One region of the Deinococcus grandis genome, then DNA from elsewhere that is predicted to be linked to it. Evidence: riboswitches for the same ligand, from Rfam matches in the RefSeq annotation. Region 1 holds a riboswitch; the other holds the start of a gene.

Evidence for each region. A riboswitch is a leader RNA that binds a small molecule or an ion and turns the genes downstream of it on or off. The one in region 1 is predicted to bind cyclic di-GMP.
Region 2: another riboswitch for cyclic di-GMP. It lies ahead of DEIGR_RS15090 (hypothetical protein); the one in region 1 lies ahead of DEIGR_RS07790 (glycosyltransferase).

Annotation. Positions count from the first base shown of each region.
Region 1 covers NZ_BCMS01000001.1:1,574,310-1,578,485, reverse strand. Annotated here, with positions in the region: gene DEIGR_RS07795 (hypothetical protein) at 1-319, opposite strand, end outside; gene DEIGR_RS07790 (glycosyltransferase) at 319-1,578, opposite strand; cyclic di-GMP riboswitch class II at 1,586-1,672, opposite strand; gene DEIGR_RS07785 (glycoside hydrolase family 26 protein) at 1,864-2,829, shown strand; cyclic di-GMP riboswitch class I at 2,959-3,033, shown strand; gene DEIGR_RS07780 (glycoside hydrolase family 16 protein) at 3,046-3,816, shown strand; gene DEIGR_RS07775 (glycoside hydrolase family 3 N-terminal domain-containing protein) at 4,096-4,176, opposite strand, start outside.
Region 2 covers NZ_BCMS01000001.1:3,153,497-3,157,672, reverse strand. Annotated here, with positions in the region: gene DEIGR_RS15100 (hypothetical protein) at 1-821, shown strand, start outside; gene carA (glutamine-hydrolyzing carbamoyl-phosphate synthase small subunit) at 896-2,080, shown strand; cyclic di-GMP riboswitch class II at 2,213-2,298, shown strand; gene DEIGR_RS15090 (hypothetical protein) at 2,352-2,873, shown strand; gene DEIGR_RS15085 (DUF11 domain-containing protein) at 2,903-4,176, shown strand, end outside.

The sequences.
Region 1 (4,176 bases):
CCGGGCCGGGCAGGGTGGACTGGAAGGTCGCGCGGGCCTGGACCTCCGCCCCGTCACGCACGAGCTGCACGGTGACCGTGACCTGCCCGGCGATCTCGCCGCCGGGTGTGCGGGCGTCGCGGGTGACGGTGCGGGTGGCCAGCACGCTCCCGGGGGCGGGGGCAGCGGCGGCCGGGCCACTGGACGCCGTCTGATTTGACGGTGCCGGACTGGGCGTGGCGGACCCGGCGGTGGCCAGCACGCTCAGGGCGACGGCGGCCAGTCCGGCGCAGAGCAGCGCGGTCCGGCGGGCGGGCCGTGGGCGGTCCGGGCCGCTCATCAGTCGCCCGCCTGCGGCAGGGGCTCGCGGGTGGGGGCGGCGCCGGGCAGGCGCAGGCCCACGCGGGGCAGTTTGTTCCACTGGACGTTCCGGCGGCGCAGGAACGTCACGCAGGTCATGACGACGACCAGAGACACGAAGGGCCGCAGGAATAGCCGCTGGGTGGGGGTGATCAGCAGGGGCCGCAGGGACTGGCGGCCCAGCAGCAGGGCGGCGGCGGCCACGGCGACGTCCGCGCCGACGTTCAGCAGCAGGGGCAGCAGCGCGTCGTTCATGTGCTGCGTCAGCAGGGCCAGCGCGGCGAGGTCGAAGATGGGTCCTGCGCCACCCAGGGTCAGGCCGTAGACGAGCACGTACGGCAGCGTCAGCCAGCCCAGGCGGCCGCCCCTGGGGTTCATGATCAGGTGGCGGTACTTGCCCATGACCTGGAAGGTGCCGTACATCCAGCGCATCCGCTGGCGCCACAGGCTGCGTAGATCCACGGGCGGTTCGGTGTAGCTCAGGGCGCCGGGTTCGAAGCGCACCTCGTAGCCTTCGGCGGCGATGGCGACGGTCAGGTCCATGTCCTCGGTGATGGTGTCGTGGCTGTAGCGCAGGCGGCGGATCAGGTCGCTGCGGAACGCCCCGGCGGCGCCGGGCACGACACTGACGGCGCCGAGCATGTCCTGCGCGCGTTTTTCCATCTGCTGGCCGACGCTGTACTCCAGGTTCTGCATCTGCGTCAGGGACGTGACCGGCCCGGCGACGCGCACGTCCCCGGCGACCGCGCCCACGCGTGGGTCGTGGAAGTGCCGGGCCAGGGCGGCCAGCGTGCCGGGGGCCAGTGCGGAGTCGGCGTCCACGCTGACCGCGACCGGGTAGGTCAGGTGGTCCGCGGCGAGGTTCAGGGCGCTGGCCTTGCCGCCGTTGGGTTTGCGCAGCACCGTGACGCGCGGGTCGGTGCGGGCGAAGTCCTCGGCGATGGCGGCGGTGGCGTCGGTCGAGCCGTCGTCCACGACGAGCACCTGCAATGCCGGGCCCTGCTGGGCGAGCACGGAGCGCAGGGTGTCGGCGATGCCGACCTCCTCGTTGTACGCGGCGATCATGACGCTCACGCCGGGCAGCGGGGCGCCCTGGGCGCGGGCGCGTCGGCGGGCGGCGGTGCGGGCGTGCGCGAAGGCCAGCGTGACCGTCAGGACGGCCTTGAGGAGCAGCAGGGTGACGATGATCAGCAGCACCCAGCCCAGCAGTGTGGACGGCAAAGCGACAGGAATAGACATGGTGAGGCCTCCCTCGGGGCGGTCTCACCACTGGCTCCACTCGTCTCATGAGGTGACCGATTCGAAGACGAGTATCGTTGCCTCCCGGCATTGTGTGGGGTGGGTCGGGGTCCGGGGACCCTCGGCCATACCCTACGCACCACACGTTAATCGCCCGTTACTGACGGGCCATGAACATCACCTTTGGGGCACGCTGGGCCAGCGTTAAGCGGACCTACAGGCAGAGGGGGCCCGGACGGGGGCATCGGTGCAGCCCGTCCAGAACGCTGCCATCATGCGCGGTGCATGCCTGCCGTCACCCCAACCGCCTGCCGTCCGGCCAGACGCACACCGTTCCGCCCACGCGCCCTTCATGAGTGGATTCTGATCGCGGCCCTGACCGGCCTGCCGTCCGCGCACGCCGCGCCCCTCCCCTCCTGCGGGGTGTTCGGGCTGACGGTGGACAGCCCCGCCGTGCTGGACACCCTGGAACGCAAACTGGGGTGCCGCTTCGGCGCGGTCCGCTGGTTCCAGGACTGGAACACACCGTTCAACCAGGCCTACGCCCGCACCCTGAGTGCTCAGGGCCGCGAACTGGAACTGTCCTGGCAGCCCCGCGTGCGCGCCGCGTCCGGCGTGCGGGGCGTGCCGTACCGCGACATTGCCGCCGGACGGCACGACGCGTACCTGCGGCAGTTCGCGCGCGACATCCGGCGGGGCGGCGTGACGGTCCGCTTGACCTTCGCCCCGGAGATGAACGGCAACTGGGGCGCGTACCAGCTGACCCGCAGCAACACCCCCGCGGATTTCGTGCGGGCGTGGCGGCGGATCGTGAACGTGTTCCGCGCCGAGAAGGCCCCGGTGCGCTGGGTGTGGACACCGAACATCCTGTACCCCGACATGCCCAGCTCGTACCGGGCGCTGTACCCGGGCGGCGAGTGGGTGCACGAGGTCGGCCTGGACGGCTACAACTGGGGCACCACCAACCCCTGGAACCGCTGGCTGAGTTTCCGCGACACCTTCGCCGCGTCGTACCGGCAGCTGAAGCTCGTGGCGGGCGACAAACCCGTGCAGCTGGGCGAACTGGCCAGCGTGGAGCAGGGCGGCAGCAAGGCCGCGTGGATCCGGGACATGTGCGCGGCCCTGCCGGGCTTCGGGCAGATCCGCCGGGCGTTCTGGTTCCACCTGAAAGACGGCCGCGTGGACTGGCGCATCACGACCAGCGAGGCGTCCCTGGACGCGTTCCGCCGCTGCGTCTGCACGCGCCGCTGAAGAGCCCCGCACCAACCCGGCGGCGTACCCCCGGATGGGTGGAATGCCGTCCTGTCCAGCCAGGAGCGGCATTCATGTAAGAGGTTTGAAGGAGACTTCAGGAGACACTCACAGCGCAGTCGAGCATCCCGATGCTCAGGGCAAACCCGCCGCGAGGCGGGGACGCAAAGCCACGGAACCCACAGGGTCAGCCGGGCCACCAGAGGGAGACGCCACATGACCATCCACCGAACCGCCGCCGCCGCCCTGCTGGGCCTGTGGCTCACCGCGTGCAACGACCTGTCCACCCCGCAGGCCACCGGAACCACCCTGCGCCCCGCCGCCGCCACCTGGACCGAGACCTTCGACACGCTGGACAGCGCCCGCTGGATCCGCTCCAGCTGGCCCGGCTTCTGGCAGGCGCCCGGACTGACCGGCGGGTTCGACCCGGCGCTCGCCAGCGTGAAGGGCGGCCACCTGCTGCTCACCCTGAACGTGCAGGCCTGCGCGACCGGCCTGTGCGCCCGCGCCGCCGAGATCCAGAGCGCACAGACCTTCGGCTTCGGGCGGTACACCTACCGCTTCCGCGCCGCCAGCACCAGCGCCAACCCCTCCCGCAGCGGCAAGGTCCAGAGCGGGAACATCAGCGGCGCGTTCAGCTTCGTGAACGAGAGCGCCACCGAGATCGACCTGGAAATCGAAGGCAACCGCCCCAGAACCCTGAACGCGGCCGTGTGGAACACCGTGAACAACAAGAGTTACAGCGTGCTGCCCACCGGCGTCACCTTCGGGCAGAGCTTCCAGACCCTGACGTACGAGTGGCGCCCCGACCGCGTCACGTACTTCCTGAACGGCACGAAAGTCTGGGAGACCACGCAGAACGTCCCGCAGCAGGCCGCACACATCATGCTGAACGTGTGGCCCACCGACAGCGCCGCGTGGGGCGGCACCGCCACGACCGGCACCGTGCACATGCTGGTGGACGAAATCAGCTTCGAGGCGTTCTAATACGGGATTGAATTGACTTGCTTGCACCGTGATCGCGTTCCGTTGTCCCCTCTCCCCCTGTGGGAGAGGGAGGGAGGCGCGAAGCGACGGAAGGGTGAGGGGGCCACCGGGCGACTCCGAATGATGTGGAATCACTTGAATCCGGTATGACCTGCCCGCGCCAGGAGGGGTCCAGTGAGCGAACCGATCTGACTGGTGCCACATGCGGCATGCATGTTCGACCCCGATCTGACCTGTGGCTGCCCGGAGGCCTCGCCAGCGCCCTCCTATCCAGTCGGGTCAGGCCGGGAAGGGCAGCGTGCCGGCCGCCGCGAGGTTCCCGCCGAGCCAGCGCAGCGCGGCGCGGCGTGCTTCGGCCTG
Region 2 (4,176 bases), 1.6 Mb from region 1:
CCGTGCAGGCGACCGCCTGCCACCCGGACACCGGCGCCTACCTGGGCCGCTGGCTGACCCGCGTGGACCTGCTCGAACCGTTCGGGTTCCTGACCGACAGCCAGCTGGCCAGTCACCTGGAGCAGGCCGGGCGCTACCTGGGGCACGAGTGCGCGCAGGTGACGCTGGCGGGCGGATTGAAGGCGGGCCTGAATCAGGAGGATCCGCTGGCCGGGCTGGCAACCATGGTGTCGTACCAGCGGGTCACGGACCGCGCGGCGGCCGACGCGCACCTGCCCGGGTACGCCCGAAGCGTGAACGACGCGCTGGACGGCCTGCGCGGCACCGTGACGTCCCTGACGAAGACCGGCATGGACACCCTGATGGACGACGCCATGGCCGACGTGGACACCCGCGCCCTGATGCTCGGCGCGGGCATGGCCGGGGCCAGCGAGGGCCTGGACGAGGTGCTGGCCGGACTGAAGATGGTGTACGCCTTCCGGGGCGACTACCTGATCACCGCCTTCAGCCAGGAGGCGCTGGACGCTGCGCTGGCCGAGGGGCCGGTGCTGGCGGACGACGCGGCGTTCCGCGCGGCAGGTCTGAGCATGCAGGGCTCGGGCGGCTGGTCGTACCAGCCCAACCCGGCGGACCTGAAGGCGCAGGACCTCGCCGGGATGCTGCCCAGGGAACTGAGCGGCGACAGGGCCCTGAGCGGCCTGTTCGCCGGGGCCATGACGGGCGCGGCGGACCTCATCAACCGATTTGACGGAACGACCTCACAGCGCTCCGTTTCGGGGAATGTCATTATCGGCAAGGCGAGCGTGCGCTACCGCTGGTGACCCCCCGGGGGACCACGGTGCCGCGTAGAGCTGAGCCATGAAACGCGTCCAGCGAGGCGCGAATGGAGGACAGCATGATCAGGAAAGAACGGGCCATCCTGGCTCTGGAAGACGGCACCGTGTACCGCGGGTACGCGTTCGGGCACCGCGGCGAGACCGTGGGCGAGGTGGTGTTCAACACCTCCATGACCGGGTACCAGGAGATCATGACCGATCCCTCGTACAACGGGCAGATCGTGACCATCACGTACACGCACGTCGGGAACTACGGCGTGGCGATCTACGACATGGAGAGCAACAAACCCTACGTGCGCGGCTTCATCAGCCGTGAGTTCAGCGGCGAGTACTCCAACCACCGCGCGCAGCAGTCCCTGGAAGCCTTCATGCAGCAGTACGGCGTGGTGAGCATCCAGGGCATCGACACGCGCGCGCTGGTGCGGCGCCTGCGCACGGGCGGCGTGGTCAAGGGCGTCATCGCGCACCGCAGCTTCACGCACCCGGAGGATCCGTACGGCGAGTTCACGCCCGCCGAGGAAGCCGTGTACGTGGGGCGCGCCCGTGACCATCAGGACATTGACGGCCACGACATGACGCGCGAGGTCACGACCGCGCTGCCCTACGCGTTCCCCACCCTGCGGCACGGCAAGCGCGTGGTCCTGATGGACTTCGGGATCAAGCACACCATCATCGAGCGGCTGGCCGAGGTCGGCATCGAGCCGATCGTGGTGCCCGCCCACACCACCCCCGCGCAGATCATGGCGCTGCAACCGCACGGCCTGTTCCTGAGCAACGGCCCCGGCGACCCGGCCCCGCTGGAGTACGCGCACAAGACCGCCTGGGAACTCATGGGACTGCTGCCCACCTTCGGCATCTGCCTCGGGCACCAGATCCTGGGCCTCGCGGCAGGTGGGAAGACCTTCAAGATGAAGTTCGGCCACCGCGGCGGCAACCAGCCCGTGAAGAACCTGCTGACCGGCAACGTGGAGATCACCAGCCAGAACCACGGGTACGCGGTGGACATCGACTCGATCCCCAACGGGGCGTTCGTGCCCACCCACATCAACCTGAACGACGGCACCCTGGAGGGCATGGCGCACAGCCGCTACCCGGTGTTTTCCGTGCAGTACCACCCGGAAGCCAGCCCCGGCCCGCACGACAGCCGCTACCTGTTCGACCGCTTCATTGAGGAGATCGACGCCTTCGATGGGGGCAACGGTACCCCCATTGTGAAAGCCAGCGCCGGACGTCTGGGGGTTTGACAATCCCCCGCTGGGACAACATGATGGACGGGATGCGCAGGTGAGAAATTTCATATTGTTCGCGCGGTCAGTGACAAGCGTGTGAACACGGTGAAGTGAGACCAGCATCCTCGGGGACGGTCCCCGGGCCAGCAGCTGTTCCGGAGCAATGAATCATCTGGCGCATACGGGCGCCTCAGCCAGATGAGGAGCGAGTGGCGCGACCGACAGAACGGTGGGAGTGATCCCCCCAGCTGTCGGTCACTTTTTTTGCCCCCGGAGGTCCCCCGGAGTGAAGCGTCTGATTCCGCCCCTGTTCCTCGCCCTCACGCTGGCCCAGGCCCAGCAGGCCACGCCCCCGGCCGCGCCGACCGCGCCGCAGAACGTCACCTTCACCCTCACGCAGGATCTCGTCAAACGCAGCGCGGACAGCAGCGGCAAGGTCACCGAGACCATCATCGCCGCGCCCAGGACCGTCCTGCCCGGCGACATCCTGCGCGAGGAAGTCACGCTGCGCAACGTCTCCGGCCGCCGCCTGGGCCAGCTGAACGTCACCGTTCCCGTCCCGCGCGGCACCGAGTTCAGCGTGCTCACCACCCCCGCCGGGGAACGCTGGACGGTCACGTACTCCACCGACAGCGGCAAGACCTTCAGCGCCCAGCCCAGACGGACCGTCACCACCACCGAGAACGGCCGGCAGGTCACGCGTCAGGTCCCCATCCCGACCAGCAGCTACACCACCGTCCGCTGGACCGTCACCAGCCTCACCCCGGACGAGACGCTGAAGTTCAGCTTCCGCGTGAAAGTCAAGTAACACCCCTGCCCCCCACCCGGAGGATGCCCATGAAGAAACACTGGACCCTGACCGCCCTGATCGCCCTCACCGCCGGAGCCGCGCACGCCGCGACGGAGGCGGGAACGGTCATCACCAACACCGCCGAGATCGTCTTCACCCCCGAAGGCAGCACGACCCCCACCCCCGTCGAGTCAAACAAGGTCACGACCACCGTGCTGCCGGTGCCCAGCTTCACGATCGTGAAGAACGACGGCAGCGCCGACGTCACTACCCCCGACTACAGCAAGCCCGGCCAGACCGCCACCGCCCGCCCCGGTGACACCGTGGTCTTCCCCTACACCCTGACGAACACCGGGAACGTCCCCAACGAGTCCTACGTCCTGACCAACACCCCCGACCCGACCGCCGCTGTGAAGACCCCCGGCAGCGTGACGTACTACCCCGCCAGTGCCGACACCAACAATGACGGCACCCTGAGCCCGGCCGAGATCGCCGCCGCCACGCCCATCACCACCATCACCGGCGTGAAACCGGACCAGTCCGTCAAGTTCTTCCAGGTGTACACGGTGCCCACCACCGCCACCAACGCCGACAAGTACGGCGCCGACCCCAGCGGCACCCGCCAGGACAACCCGGCCTTCAACAACGACCCCAGCGTCCCGCGCGACGCCAACAACTCCAACGTCACGACCGTGGACCGCAAGGACGCCACCCTCATCGGGCCGAAGGCCGACCCGGACGGCAACGGCAATCCCGTCACCGCCCCCTACGCCAGCCCCGAGGGCGTGCTGATCACCCCCAGCGCCAGCGACACGCAGACCGCGCATGCCACCACCAGCACCACCACGATCACCTTCACGAACACCGTCCAGAACACCGGCAACCGCGCCGACGTGTTCGACATCACCACCGCGCCGGCGGGCTTCCCCACCGGGACGATCGTGACGCTGCTCAAGCCTGACGGGACCCCCCTGACCGACACCGACGGGGACGGCGTGCCCGACGTGGGCAGCCTGGCCCCCGGCGCGACCGCCGACATTCTGGTCAAGGTGACCTTCCCCGCGGGCAGTGCCCCCACGGCGCCCGGCACGCTGCCCACCGTGACGGTCACGAGCACCAGCAGCAACGACCCCAGCAAGAAGGACGACACGAAGGACATCGTGAACCTGCCCGGCCTGTCCTTCGGGAACCCCACCCCCACCCCCGGCGGCGACCCCACCATCCCCGGCACGCCCGAGGCGGGCCAGCCCGGCAGCCCCACCAGCCCGATCCTGCCGCCCAGCACCTGCACGGCGGGCAGCCCGGCCATCCGCTCCACGGT